Regions from separate parts of the Staphylococcus saprophyticus subsp. saprophyticus ATCC 15305 genome, predicted to be linked through region 3. Evidence: riboswitches for the same ligand, from Rfam matches in the RefSeq annotation. Region 3 holds a riboswitch; each other region holds the start of a gene.
What was found. A riboswitch is a leader RNA that binds a small molecule or an ion and turns the genes downstream of it on or off. The one in region 3 is predicted to bind S-adenosylmethionine.

Region 1: linked by a shared signal. The riboswitch ahead of SSP_RS01210 (MetQ/NlpA family ABC transporter substrate-binding protein) and the one ahead of SSP_RS00060 (homoserine O-acetyltransferase MetX) in region 3 are both predicted to bind S-adenosylmethionine.
Region 2: linked by a shared signal. The riboswitch ahead of SSP_RS01430 (aminotransferase class I/II-fold pyridoxal phosphate-dependent enzyme) and the one ahead of SSP_RS00060 (homoserine O-acetyltransferase MetX) in region 3 are both predicted to bind S-adenosylmethionine.

Annotation. Positions count from the first base shown of each region.
Region 1 is NC_007350.1:273,836-278,894, reverse strand. Features, by position in the region: gene SSP_RS01215 (L-lactate dehydrogenase) at 1-883, opposite strand, end outside; gene SSP_RS01210 (MetQ/NlpA family ABC transporter substrate-binding protein) at 927-1,745, opposite strand; SAM riboswitch class I at 1,835-1,941, opposite strand; gene SSP_RS01205 (CPBP family intramembrane glutamic endopeptidase) at 2,087-2,842, opposite strand; gene panE (2-dehydropantoate 2-reductase) at 3,056-3,973, shown strand; gene SSP_RS01195 (HTH domain-containing protein) at 4,068-4,583, opposite strand; gene SSP_RS01190 (amino acid ABC transporter ATP-binding protein) at 4,927-5,059, opposite strand, start outside.
Region 2 is NC_007350.1:315,853-320,911, reverse strand. Features, by position in the region: gene SSP_RS01435 (D-lactate dehydrogenase) at 29-1,027, opposite strand; gene SSP_RS01430 (aminotransferase class I/II-fold pyridoxal phosphate-dependent enzyme) at 1,053-2,210, opposite strand; SAM riboswitch class I at 2,269-2,377, opposite strand; gene SSP_RS01425 (transglycosylase SLT domain-containing protein) at 2,478-3,209, opposite strand; gene SSP_RS01420 (PTS transporter subunit IIC) at 3,735-4,778, opposite strand.
Region 3 is NC_007350.1:14,646-19,704, reverse strand. Features, by position in the region: gene SSP_RS00070 (DHH family phosphoesterase) at 1-1,703, opposite strand, end outside; gene SSP_RS00065 (DUF2232 domain-containing protein) at 1,718-2,644, opposite strand; gene SSP_RS00060 (homoserine O-acetyltransferase MetX) at 2,910-3,878, opposite strand; SAM riboswitch class I at 3,940-4,038, opposite strand; gene SSP_RS00055 (AzlD domain-containing protein) at 4,150-4,479, opposite strand; gene SSP_RS00050 (AzlC family ABC transporter permease) at 4,476-5,059, opposite strand, start outside.

The DNA.
Region 1 (5,059 bases), 260 kb from region 3:
TAAGTTCGCGTTCTTCTTCTTTGTCTAATGTTATCGCAAATCTTTGAACAATACCCTTTTTATCTATTAATGTTGGTAAACTAAATGCACCATCTTCTAAGCCATATTCTGAACTCAGGGAAGTCAATGGTGTAATTGTTCTCTGATCCAATGCAATGGACTGTATCAAAAATGATGTCACTTTTGATATCGCTGCGTTGGTCCACCCTTTTTGGTAAAAAACATCCATCGACACTTCGTTGATAATGGACGATATGTGTGACTTATCAATTGCTGGACGGTCACTTAATGCCTCAAATTCCGATAGTTCCATACCATGAATATGCACTTTACTCCACACGGGGATTGCATGTTGACCATGTTCCCCAATGACAAAAGCTTCCACATTATTTGGATCAATTTGATAATGATCGGCTATAATTGTTTTAAATCTTGATGTCTCTAGAGCCGTACCCGTACCAATAATTTTATGGGCTGGGTAATCTATTTGATTTGCAAAGTAAACCATAGAATCTACAGGATTAGATATCAGAATCACAACCGCCTCTTGCGTCACTTCAGCTATTTGGGACATTATGCCCTTAATGATGTCGTGATTTCCTTGCGCTAATAATGTACGGTCACCATTATTTTTATCGGTTGCTTCACTCGCAGCTATGACGATAAAGTCTGCATCCGTTAAGTCTTGATAGACACCGCTACGAATCTTGATATGTGCAGTATTTATCAGTCCTTGCGAGTGAATATGGTCAAGTGCTTCACCACTTGCCACGTCCGCTCTATCATCAATTAAAATAATCTCTGAAAACAAATTCAGTTGCTGTACATCTGTAAGTACTTGCGTACCCACTTTTCCTAAACCAATAATACCTAGCTTAGACATAATCGAATCACCTTCCTCTTCAATCTATATATTACATGATTATTTATTTTTCATACGGAATAACATCTTGTCCATATTTATCAGTTATAAATTTCTTCATCTCTTTAGATTGTAAAACTTTCATAAGTTCTTTGAATTTTTTATCGTTTTTATGTCCTTCTTGTACGGCAACAATATTCGCAAATGGTGATGATTTTCCTTCTATAGCAATTGCATCTTTATGTGGTGTTAGACCATTATCAATCGCATAATTAGAATTCATTATCACTGCTGCGCCTTCTTTACTATTATAAGTTTTAGGTAAGAATTCCGCACCTTGCTTGTTATTAAATTTCAAATCTTTTTTATTTTCTACAATGTCATCAAACTTAGCATCTTCAATACTGACACCTTTTTTAATTTTGATTAAGCCTTTATCAACAAAGAATGACAAGAAACGACCTTCTTCAGCAGGATTGTTTGATACATAAATGGTAGAACCTTTAGGGATATCTTTAATGTCTTTATATTTTTTACTATAAACGCCCATCGGTGTCGTGAACACTTTCCCGGCTTCTTCTATTTTATAATTATGGTCTTTCTTTTCTGCTTTAAGATACGGTGTATGTTGAAATGCATTCGCATCAACATCTCCTTTATCTAATAATTTATTAGGAACCTTATAATCATTAACTGTTTTTATTTTTAAATCATAGCCTTTCTTTTTCATTTCTTCTTTTGCATGTTCAAGTACGACGCCATGGGGCGCTGGCGAAGCAGCAATCGTAATTTCCTTATCCTCTTTTTCACCATTCGATTTACCACATGCTGCTAGTATAATCGTTAACACAAACAATGATCCTAAAATAAACCATTTTCTCATAATACTTTCACTCCTTAAAAATTTGTTTCAACGTACTTATATGTATAAAAAAACTTTCTCTTAATAAATCAAGAGAAAGTTTGCACTTTCTCTCATCTCCAAAAGTTAAATAACTTTTTGTGACTTAGCACCATTTCGAAAAATCGACGGTTGCTGGGTTTCATCGGGCACATCCCTCCACCACTCTTGATAAGAGTCAATCATATTTATGTTTAGTGGTTTAATCCTAGCATTATGCTCAAGATTAGTCAATGAGTTTTTAGAAAATTCTAAACACTAACACGATAAAATATACCTGTCCTTCACAAAGAAGACAGGTATATCACTAAGAATTATGTAAATTACATGATAATCATGAAAATATACGCTAATAAATTATTCAAAGCATGTAACGCAATGGCTACAGCTAAACTACGCTGCGATTTCATATATACATATACAATACCAACTGCTATGGCAAGATACATCACAATTTCTAATGGAGATTTAGCTTCTGTTACATGTAAAGATGCAAACACAATAATTGAAATAACAGACATAACATAGAAATTTAATTTCTTTCCTAATTCGCCAATAATTAAATGTCTAAATAAAAATTCTTCTGTCATTGGTGCAATAATTACAATTGAGAAAAAAGCTAATATGGTTGATACAGGCGTAGCAAACATTTCCTCCACCATTTTGTCATTTTGTGTTTCTTCAAATTTCCAATGTTCTGGTGCGAATGCATTTACTAAATATGGATAAATTTCTTTAAACACTATAATAACGATAAATGTAATGACAATGAGTTTCCAGTGTTGCTTAATATTTTGTAGCCCCTGTTTCCACGATTGTCTAAATGAATGTCTATGGAATAAAATCCATAACGCGAATATAATTATAAAGGCAATCATTTCCATTAATATGCCTGGCGTACCTGAAAAGTTAGCATTAAAGTTAGCGTTATTTTTCCCTTGCGTTTCATTGATTCCAATCATGATTGTTAAGATGACTATAGATAAACAAAAATTACCTATCAAATAAATAAACGGTAGTAGAAAATCTTTCCCTTGCATATCTTTCCACTGATACTTATGATCATTTTTAAACGACATTGGAACCCCTCCATGTTTTTAATTAGTGAACACTTATTACATTGCACAAATTTTATTGTTTTCAAATATATATTTAAAAATAAAATATACTGTCCCAACTACATCTATTGAATTATTTGAAAATTATTTTCATATGCGTATATGCCCCTCAAATGTGGTATATATACATCAATTAACAAATCAACACACATAGCGTATAAGGAGTTGTATTCAATGCGTATATTAGTATTAGGTGCTGGCGGTATCGGAGGCTATTTTGGAGGCAGATTAGCCGAAAGCGGACAGAACGTGACATTCTTAGTAAGACCCAAACGCAAGTCATTTTTAGAAAGAAATGGATTAGCCATCCACAGTGAGCAGGGAGATTATCATTTCAATCCTCAACTCATTACAAAAGACGATCGCGTAGCGCCTTTCGATGTTATTTTACTTTCTTCTAAATCCTATCATTTAGAGCAAGCCATGACAGATTTGAAACCATTTGTCGATGGTCATACTGCCATCATTCCATTATTAAACGGCGTCGCACATATTCCACAATTACAATCTATCTTTGGTAAAGACAAAGTTATGGGTGGCTATTGTGTGATAGAAACAACATTAGATAGTATGGGAGAAATCATACAAACAAGCCCTTTTGATAAACTCTTTTTTGGAGAACTAGATGGAAGTAAAAGTGAACGCGCACAAAAAATTGCACAAGCATTTTCTGAAACAAAGGCAGAATTCAAATTAAGCACTTCAATCGAACAAGGCATGTGGCACAAATATTTAATGATTACTGTGTTATCCAGTATCACAACATTAATGCATGCGCCTATTGGTCCTATTCGAGACAGTGATGGTGGCATTAACTTCGTTCGCTCTTTATACAATGAAGTCGCTTCGATAATGCGTGCACATCGAGCGCCACTCGCAGACGATATTGTATCACAATATATGACATCATTTAATCAGTTATCATACCATTTTAAGACTTCTATGCAACGTGACATGGAAAAAGGATTAAATATTGAAACAGGTCACTTACAAGGTTATTTATTAAACTTAGCCGATACGTACCAAATTGACGCCCCATTACTTAAATGCGTCTACCAAAACCATAAAGTCTATAAAGAAATGCTTAAATAATATAAACAGATCACAAATCTGAAATACAACAGCGCATGTCATCTTTATTATGAGATGACATGCGCTGTTTAAAGTTAAGTCGATAAATGCAATATTATTTTAGTTTTGACATATATTGATAAGCTGTTACGCCATATCGATATTTAAATACCTTATTTAAATGCGCTAAATCTACGAAAGCACATTCTGCTATAGCAAGATAGTCATGCTGCTCTAACCAATTTTGAACGCTTTTCAAATCTTCCACAATCGTTCGTCTTGAAACAGATACGGTGGTCGCAAGCACTTGTGATGATGTCGGCGTATTGGCTTCAAGTAATTTTAACGTTATATATAACAAGCGCTCTTCTTTTGCATAATGTATTGTATGCGTTGTCGATTTATGTGCAAAGCGCTTTAACTGTTCTGGTGTTGTGGTTATTTTGACCCCCTCTTGCTTAGTCCTTTGAATAATTAAACCTAGGTTACTTGCCATATCTTCAATGTATTCAAGATCGTACTGTATCGTTCTTTCTGTAACATTAAAGTGCGTTGCTAAATGATGAATTTGCACAAAAGTTTCACATTCAAGTATGAACATTAAAATATGATACTGTCGCTTACTTAACATATTAGCAACCTCCTCGCCTCTTTATTGTAAACGCTTTCTAAAGATGATAGATGTGTAATCTCTTTCGTCTTTAAATGCGAAAAGTTGCACATCAAATAAAAAAATCATTATATTTTTAAATTATAAAGTTCAAAGTACATATATGATATCGTTTTATAAAAAAAAGCCCGGACATAACTAAATGTCTCGGACTCACCTTATTTAGGCAATCATATATTCTATTGAAAATACATCGCTATCACTTTTAAAAATGCTATTCTTCAGACTGCCTAATCATCCTTGTCAGTATATATAACAAGGCAATCGTTTTATCATAATACTTTCACTAAACTTTCTTTCAACGTTAAACTTCACGAATCATATTTAAAAATCTTTGTAGTTCAGCGCTTTGTGGATGATTAAAGATTTGCTCTGGAGGCCCAGATTCTCCAATTACACCATCATGTATAAATACAATCTTGTTAGATACTTCTTTA
Region 2 (5,059 bases), 300 kb from region 3:
TCATTTAAGCGCCCCTTCTTTTATATATTTAATTTACTCTTAAACGCGTGTCACCTGTTTTTATGACTTCCATCGTTGCATCTAATGCATCAACAATTAAATTTTCGACAGCGGCATCTGTATAAAATGCAATGTGTGGTGAAACAATGACATCTGGTCGTTCAATCAATTGCTTTAACATATCATCATTAAATGCTGTATGACGTTGATCACTAGGGAACAAGCCTTTTTCACCTTCATACGTATCTAATGCTGCACCTTTTATCAAACCTCGATCTAAAGCATCGATTAATGCACTTGTTTTCACAATTGTACCTCGAGCACAATTAATAAATACAGAACCTGGTTTAAATTCATTGAATAAAGTTTCATCAAACAAATAATCATTTTCCTTACTAGCTGGAATATGTACTGTTACGATATCTGCATTTTGGATTGCTTCATTGATGGTACTTGCATAAGTTAAAAAGCTTCTATAATCATCATTAGGTGCAATGTCATAAGCCGTTACTTCAGCGTCAAATCCTTGCGCAAATATCTTAGCAACAATTGAACCAATGCGACCTGTTCCAATGACAGCAACTTTCAAGTCTCTAATAGAACGTGATAATATATCCGGTTGCCACCTAAAATCATATTCAGCAGTTTTTTGTTGAATGTCATTATAATTACGAACTAGATTGAGTGCTTGTGACACAGTATATTCCGCAATTGAATGTGGTGAATAAGAAGGTACATTACTAATAATCAAATTATATTTTTCCGCCAATTCAAAATCATAAATATCAAAGCCAGCACTACGTTGAGCAATTTGTTTAATCCCAAAATCATGTAATTGCTTATAAATGGTTTCGTCCAATGGTATTTGTTGCGAAATAGACACACCATCAAATCCTTTTACACGTGAGACAGTTTCACATGTTAATAAATCTTCATCTAAATCGACTTCTACTTTATGCTTATTAGACCAAGCTTCAATGAAAGCTTTATCCTCATTTCTAACGCCAAAAAGTTTTATACGCGTCATGTTAGCATCCCCTTTAAAATTAATGTTATTCATACAGATGTCTCAGAGATTGGATTCTCTCGGCAGCTACTTTCAATTGCTCATCATCAAGCGCTAATGATATACGCACATAGTTTTTACCATGTTCACCAAACGGAATACCCGGTGCAACAAGTATGGATTGCTCTTGTAATAAATAGTCAACAAATGATTCCCCATCAAAATTTGGCGGCGTTTTTAGCCACAAGAATATACCACCTTTCATCGGTTCAAATGGAATATTTTCTTCCTTTAACTTCGCTTCAAAAGTATCCCTACGTTGTTTGAAAATATTACTTTGTTCGTCCAAGAAATCATCATAGTGATTCAATGCATAGGTCGCTGCATCTTGTAACGCACCAAACATACCCGCATGCGTGTGTGTGTGATATTTTTTCAACGCTTGAATCATATCTTTATTGCCTACTGCAAATCCAACTCTAAAACCGGACATATTATATCCTTTAGATAATGAAAATACTTCAATCGCTAAATCTTTTGCACCTTCTGTTTGTAAAATACTCGGATTTTTATGATCAAACCCAAATGCACTGTACGCAAAATCATGAACTATTTTAGTCTTTGTACCTTTAAATTGCGCTACAGCCTCATCAAATACAGCTTGTGTAGCTACTGATCCAGTAGGATTATTTGGATACGTTAAATAGACTAATCGCGTATTTTTCAATATATCCCTATCCACTTTATCCCATTGAGGCAAGTAATATGGTGGTTCTAATACGAGCGGTTGTGGATGTGCATCAGCTAATAAGACACCCGCCTTATAATCTGTATAACCTGGATCTGGTAGTAGTACATTTTCACCAGGATTAACAATACAAGATGGTAAAGCTACCAAACCATTTTTAGTTCCGTACAAAATACAGACTTCATCGTCTTTATCTAACACGACATCATATTGCCTTTGATAAAAATCTACAATCGCTTGTTTAAAAGTCTCTTTACCATGAAATGCTACATACTTTTGATTATTAGGCTCTCGCAATGCATCTGTAAAACAATCAATAATCCCTGTTGGTGTTTCTCCATCTGGTATACCTACCGCCATATTAATTAAAGGTAACGGCCCATGTTCAACAGGCTGCCCCATCGTTTTTGCAAAATAACTATCTGGTACTTGTGCTAATCTATCCGAAATCACCATCAAAGTCCTCCTAATAAAAAAACTATATACCTACGAAAGTGGCATATAGTTTACATGTCACCTATCTTTCAAGTAGTATTACTTGTTGGACGAAGCACAGTACTTCTTTACAAAGTCTGTTGCTGAAGCTTCACAGGGCCAATTCCCTCAACTTCTCTGGATAAGTTTTGCTTTTAAATTACTATTAATTTTATCAGAATATTCAAACATGTCAATGCAAAAAAAGAGCGACTCTAAAGAGTCACTCTTTGTCTATATAATTAAATCTTACCAAGCAACCCATGCTCCAGCACCTTGGTTATTATAAACTTCAACAGCTTTATCCATTTGATCTTGAACTGACATACCTGCATGTTCACCATGGCCTAATAATTGGAATAATCCGTATGCACCTGATGAAGCATTAACAGCATTTGCGTTACCGCCACTTTCACGTTGGATAACACCTTTCCATTGTGAAGCTGATACACCAGTACGTTCTGCCATTTGATTAGCAATTGCATCAATACTTGATGTTGATGTTGTAGTTGTTGTAGTTGTTGATTTAGTTGAAGTACTTGTTTGTGCAGTTTGAACGTTTGTGTTAGATGAAGCTTTAGGCGCTTCAACAGCTGCTACTTCAGTGTTACTTGATTGTTGTTGTGTACGAACTTCGTTAGCTGAAGTTTCGTTAGTGTGTGTAGTTGCTTGAGCAGTTACATCTTGGATAGTGTTAGAAGATGCACTTTGAGCACCTGCAGTTGTATAATTCCATGACCAAGTTTGGCCATCAGAAGTGAAAGTATATTCGTTTCCACCTAATACGAAATCATAGTTATACGCACCAGCGTGTAATGGTTTTTCATTTAATTGCTCTGGGTTGTTTTGAGCTAAGTCAGCTAAATGCGCTTGGTCGATATTTTCTTCTGATGCATGCGCTTGATTGTGATCAGCTGTTGCTGCATATCCTGTTACACCTAATGCTACTGCTAATGATGATGCTAAAATTGTTTTCTTCATAATAAAAAAATCCTCCAATTAATTTCTTTTTAAGTTAAATTATATTTTCGTTAAATTATTTATCGTATGTGCTGAAATCTTTTAAATTTAATGTCTTATCTTTTCGCCACAAATAATATACCATAAATTTCGTTCAGTTATATTACACTTACTTAACAAAACGTTACAAATCAAATTCCACTTTGTAACATTACGACATATTTGTTTTATTTTGTAATGCTAAATAACTATTGATAGATAAAAGGATATTATATGAGTATATGATATAAAGCGATTAAATAAATTTACATTTAAGAAAATCATATATTCTGAAATATTACAAATCACACTTTTGTTACATAACTGTAAAATAACAAAAAGACAAAAAAATTATATTTTGGAGTAAAACTTGCAAATTTTTTTGTTTAAATTAAAAAAAGACCACTGATGGGTGGCCTTTTTTAATCATTTTATATTTTTTTATGTAACGACAACCTTATGCTTTATTACAAAATATGACACACATTTTAAGCAAATTGTGTAACCTTACGCTAAGAACTTGAAGATTTCTCTATCATATATTTTCAATATCTTCATATATAACGTATTAATTAAATACCCCATAACAAATGGTACGACAAAAAATGCAATAAACACAAAAACTAAATTCAATATTATTGAATGTTCCATAAATCTAAAAGCACTGATCGGTCCAACTAGTCCGATAATACCAAAACCAGCTGATTCCTTTGTACCTCCAATACCAATTAACCCACCAACTAAACCTGTAATAAGCGCATTGGTAAAAATAGGTAACAATATAATAGGATGTCTGACCATATTCGGAATCATCATTTTGACGCCACCTAAGAATATCGTAAGTGGTACACCCGCTCTATTTATTTTAAGTGTGCCTGCTACTAATGCACCTTCACACGCAACAATACCTAGTGAAGCTGAACCTGCAGCTAAGCCATTGATACCAATAGCTAAAGCAGTCGCAACTGTGGAAATTGGTGAAATAATAATAAAGCTAAACACTAATGCAATGAGCATTGACATAAGGACTGGCTGCAACTCAGTAAAAGAATTTACTAAGTTCCCAATACCTGTTGTAATCATTTGGATATATGGTAAGGTAAATACACCAATTACACTTGCGATGACCCCCACAATGGTAGGTAAAATAATTAATGTCAGACTGCCAAATTTTTCTCCTACTAATAATATTAAAAATACTGCAATCGCTGCAGTAAGCATTGTATTAATTAAATCTCCAACTCCAACTAATAACCACACGCCATCTTTGAATTGTGCTGCGCCGCTTCCTACAAATGCAGAGCTAGCTACGACTGCAGTTGCTAATGGGCTTAGTTTGAAACGCATGGCAATTAAAGCACCTACTAATAAAGGAACTGTAAATTGAATACTTTCCACAACTTGCAATAAAGTTGTAAATACTGAAGATTTTGGTGCAAAAAGTTTAAATAATTCTCCCAAGATCGCATTAGGAATTAAACCTGCAACAATAGCAATTGCTACACCTGACAGAACATTATATAGAAATTGTTTTGGACTTACTTTAATCATAGAAGTTCCCCCCTAAGCTGAAATAGAATACTACCATATCATATTTTCTTAATTTTCAGAATATTTATTTTGTATTATTTTTCACTTTTACTAAATTCATCACAGGGGTGATTTCATTTAGTAGCAAACACAAAACATTGGAGGAACTCGACTTTCTAAAAATCGCATCCTATATCAAGCTAATTTTAAGTGTTTTCTAAAACGATATATATCAAACTAGCGAGTCTAGGACATAAATAGTGGTCCTAAACTCGCTTACATTTAGGCATTAGCAGATAGTT
Region 3 (5,059 bases):
ACAGGATGGTAGATTTTCTCATCTGAACCATGTGCAATGGCAACACCATTATCTTGTAGTTTCACTGTTTGAATCAATTCAGTACGATTAATATACGTATCAAGGTCATCTTTTAAGAAATGTTGCGTCAAGATTGTATCGGCACCATGTGCACGTAAATAACTTGCCGCATCAAATGTTCTAGAGCCGGTACGTAATGTAAAGTTACGTGTATCTACAATGATGCCGGCAAACATGACCGTTGATTCTAAACGTGTCAGACGCTGTTCTGTTGGTTGATACTCGAGTAATTCTGTAACGAGTTCTGCTGTTGAACTTGCATAAGGTTCCATATATACAAGTAATGGACTCGAAATGAAACTTTCACCACGTCTATGATGGTCAATGACTACTTTACGATTGGCTTTATTTAAAATATTTTCATCGATGACCATTTCTGGTTTGTGCGTATCTACAACGACAAGTGTTGTCTTGGAAGTCATAATATCCCATGCTTCATCTGAAGTGATGAAACGATCTTTAAGTTCTGGTTTTTCATTTACCGCATCCATAACACGTCGTAACGTCGGATCGATATCAGATTCATTTAAAACGATATAGGCATCTAGGTTATTCATCATCGCAAAACGGGATACACCGATTGCTGCACCAATTGCGTCTAAATCGGGACGTTTGTGCCCCATGATAATCACTTTGTCGCCTTCCATTAAGATATCTTTAAGTGCATGTGAGATAACACGCGCTCTTACACGTGTACGTTTTTCCATGGGGTCAGTCTTACCACCATAGAAACGTACATTACCGTTTATGTGTTTAATCGCAACTTGGTCGCCACCACGACCGAGTGCTAAATCTAGGCCAGATTGAGAAAGTTCTCCAAGATCAATTAGATTTTCAGAACCTTCACCCACACCAATACTTAATGTTAATTGCGCGCGATAACCTACGCTCTTTTCACGTAATTGGCTTAAAATACTAAAGTTAGTTGCTTCAATTTCGTTTAAAATATTTTGGTTTAAATATGCCACGAATTGATCCGAACTATAGCGTTTAAAGTAAATATTATGTTCCGTTGCCCATCTACTGATGACGCGCGTAACCATTGAGTTAATTTCTGATTTTTGCGTATCATTCATATTTTGGGTAATTTCATCATAATTATCCAAGAATAATGTCGCTATAATTGGTTTAGATGATTCATATAATTCATTTGTATAGACTTCTTTTGTAATGTCGAAGAAATAAAGCACGTGTTCTTTTTCTGAATAACGCACACGATAGTGGTATTCATTTTCATTAATTTCTATTTCTTGTGTTTTTTCTAATTGTTTTAAGATATTAGGATATACTTCGTTGACTGGGTCGGAAATTACATTACGATTTAAACGTTCCGACATAAATCTATTCATCCACTCTATGTTTTCATTTTCATCTAAGATAATCATTCCGATAGGTAGATTTTTAATTGCGAAATTACTACCTTCAGAGATATGACCACTTAAATTGTCCACATAGCTGTCTAATTTTTGTAAAGCTTGTCTTACCATAAATGCTGTCCCTATAATAATAATCACTAATACAATCGTCGCTATACCTGCTACGAGTTGGTTAAAAACAAACCAAACTACAACCAGCGCAATTGCCGTGAGCGTCATAATTACAAATGGTAAAATCAACGCTTTTTTAGTGGATTGACGGTTCATTCTTCCACCTCAAATCATTTTTTAATGATACTTTTTAAGTTAAAACATAAATCGATTACACCCAGGAGACTTACAATATGTGTTAATGGCATTAAAATTGTCCCTATAACCATTAGTAACACAGTAAGTACGAGTGGCATTGATTTTGCTTTGCCGAAAAAGTGAATAACACTTAACCCCTGAATATACATACATAATGATAACACAATTTCAAAGTTTAAAACGATACTTTGGAAAGTACCAGCTTGGCTTGCAAACATAACACAAATCAAGACAATAATATATATCCATAATAATGAACGGCTCATCTGCCAAGCATATAATGGTTTAAATATTGGTGTAGCGATTTTGAATTTACGTAAAATTGGAAAAGTAATAATTAAATTGATTAAAATAAGTAGAAAAACTGCAATGATTACCATACTTGGTAACTGAACTGCCAATTGACGGAATCCCTCTTCGAGCATTTGTTTATACTCGTTACCAACTGAAGCACCTGAAATAACCTGATGCATTTGATCTTTTATTGGGTTCATTAAAACTGTCGCGCTTGGTATCTTATCAAACGTTTGCAGTCCCATAAATGCAATTAATGAAATCATACTAATATATGTAGTCGTTATATATAGTATACGTTCTTTAGATGTTCTTTCTTTTAATAATTGGCCAACAACGAAACTCGTAATGAGCACGAGGACCATGATACTTAATACAAATATATTACCCAGTAAAGTTGTTAATACAACCGTTACGACAGCTGTCAATCCGAATGATTCAATTGATTTATGCCATAAGATAATGCCAGGAATTGTCGCAAACGCGCTCAATACAAGACCAAGCGGTGGTAATATATGCAAAGCCAAAGCGACTACGATTAGCGTTAGAATACTAAGCACAGTTGCTTTAGGATATATTTTAGAAAACAAATTCGCCACTCCCATACTATTTTTGACTATACCCTTTATTTTAACCTCTTTAAAACTTTTATACAATTATTGGCAACCCATTTTATATAGAAGTTCTATTCAGAAAATACACCTTCACTATAATCCTTAGAAATCATTGTTATATATCAATCGCTTCTTCACTAACAACAACTTATTTATATTTCACACAAAAATAGGATGTAACCAACTTGTTTCTCACCTCTATTTAGTAGTAAGAAGACAACCGGCACATCCCAAAAATTAAATCTATTTAGTTAGTTCATTTACGTTTGATTTTATAGACTTTTAAAAAGTGATATAGATTCGGCGCCCAATCATTGAAGTTAAGTAAAAATCCATCATGTCCTACATTGTCAGGAACGAAAAAATGTTTATGAAATTTAAAGCGCTCGCCGACTGCTCGAACAAGGTCATCAGGATAAAGTAAGTCATCGGTAAAGCCCATTGTCATAACCTTCGTATCTAAATTACGGAATACTTCATCCACATCATCACGTCCTCTATCGACATCATGACTATCCAAGACATCCAGCAGTGTTAAATAACATGCGTAATCAAAATGATTCATAAACTTATCACCTTGATGTTTTTGATAGGCGACAACTTGATCTGGTGAAAAGCGCTTATCGTAACTTTTAGATGATCGATAAGTTAAGAAACCCAATTGTCTAGCGATACTCATACCATTTTTAGGATCTAAATGAATGGCTTGCCTCGCTATCTCGTTAAACGCTCGACTGTAGGATGATGTTTTATCCGTTGCAGCAAGTATAACGGCTTTATCGACATTAAATTTGCGATTATATAATAATTCAATCGCTTGCATGCCTCCTAAAGAACCACCAATGAGAATATTAATGTGTTCAAATCCTAACGTTTCTATGCCTATTTCAATTGCACGTACAATGTCTCTTAACGTGAGCGTTTGAGGGAAATCAGCATCTGTTAATGCCGAACTTGAACCATACGGACTACCAATTACATTAAAAGTTAAAAATTGATAATCATTGATGGGCATATAGCCCCCATCAATGATACCTCTCCACCATCCTGGTTGATCATTTGTCCCATATGTTAAATGGTTACCTGTCAAAGCGTGACAGACAACAACTAAAGGTTGTCCTTTCAACCCCACATGTTCATAGCGTAGTTTCAAATTAGATATGAGTTCTCCAGATTCCGTTGTAAAAGGCCCTAATTCTAAAGTATCTACCGTATAATTCGTCATGATTTCCCTCCTACTTAATAAAAAACTTCTCACTCATATAACATAAGTAAGAAGTTATAATTACTTATCATTCGAGTGTATCGTTGGTTTTAGCACCGTACTACACAGCCGGTTGCTGAAGCATCACTGGGCCAAGTCCCTCAGCTTCTCGAAATAAGATTTGATTTTAATTGTATAAAACGAAAGTATGACAGACTAAAAATTGGAAATATCATAATTTTCTAATTATTCTAATTCTAACGGATATCCTGTGTTTCATCAATGATATTCTTTAAAAAACCCATCTCAACAATGCCATAATAATAATCCCACTTAAAATCGTTATCGTTAAACTTCTTGAAACGATGGCAACTACAATCGTAGGTATCATCGTTATCAAAAATGGCATATTGATTGTGTATCCCATTACGCCCTCTTGTTGAACCAAGACACCATCAATAATCAACGCTGTAAACAATGTAATTGGGATAAAAGAGAGCCATTTGACTACACGTTCAGATAAATGAACTTTAGAAATCATCACAAACGGTATAATTCGAGTCAACCATGTCACAATTCCGCATAAAATAATAATCGTTAACATATGTATCGTTGTCGTCATCGTTCCATCACCACCCCAAGTGCTGCCGTTATTGTAGAAGCTAAAATAATCGCTAAATATGATGGCATAAATAAACTTAATCCCAACATCATCACAATGACACAAATAATCAGAACTAAGTAAATCTTAACTTTTGAGCGCCTGATTGATTCAAATTGGGAGACGGCAAGAAAAATAAACATAGCCGTTATTGCAAAGTCTAAGCCTAATACGTCTGGGTCATGGATGTATTTACCAAATAAAGCACCAATAATACATGCAATCGTCCAAAAAACATAAGCCGTTATATTCAAACCGTGTAGCCATCGATCATTAATTTTTTCGCCTTTTAGATGTGGTGTCACTGCAACCCCAAATGTTTCATCTGTTACCAATGTTGCCAACCCAATTCTATTTAGTAAACTATAATCTTTATAGCTTGGTGCAAGTGTCATACTTAATAAGAACATCCTAGAATTGACGATGAACGCAGTTAATACAATTGCGGATATAGGTGTACCTGCAATAACAAGCGCGCAAATTATAAATTGTGCTGCGCCTGCGTATACAAGCAAACACAGTAAAATAATTTCCAACAAGC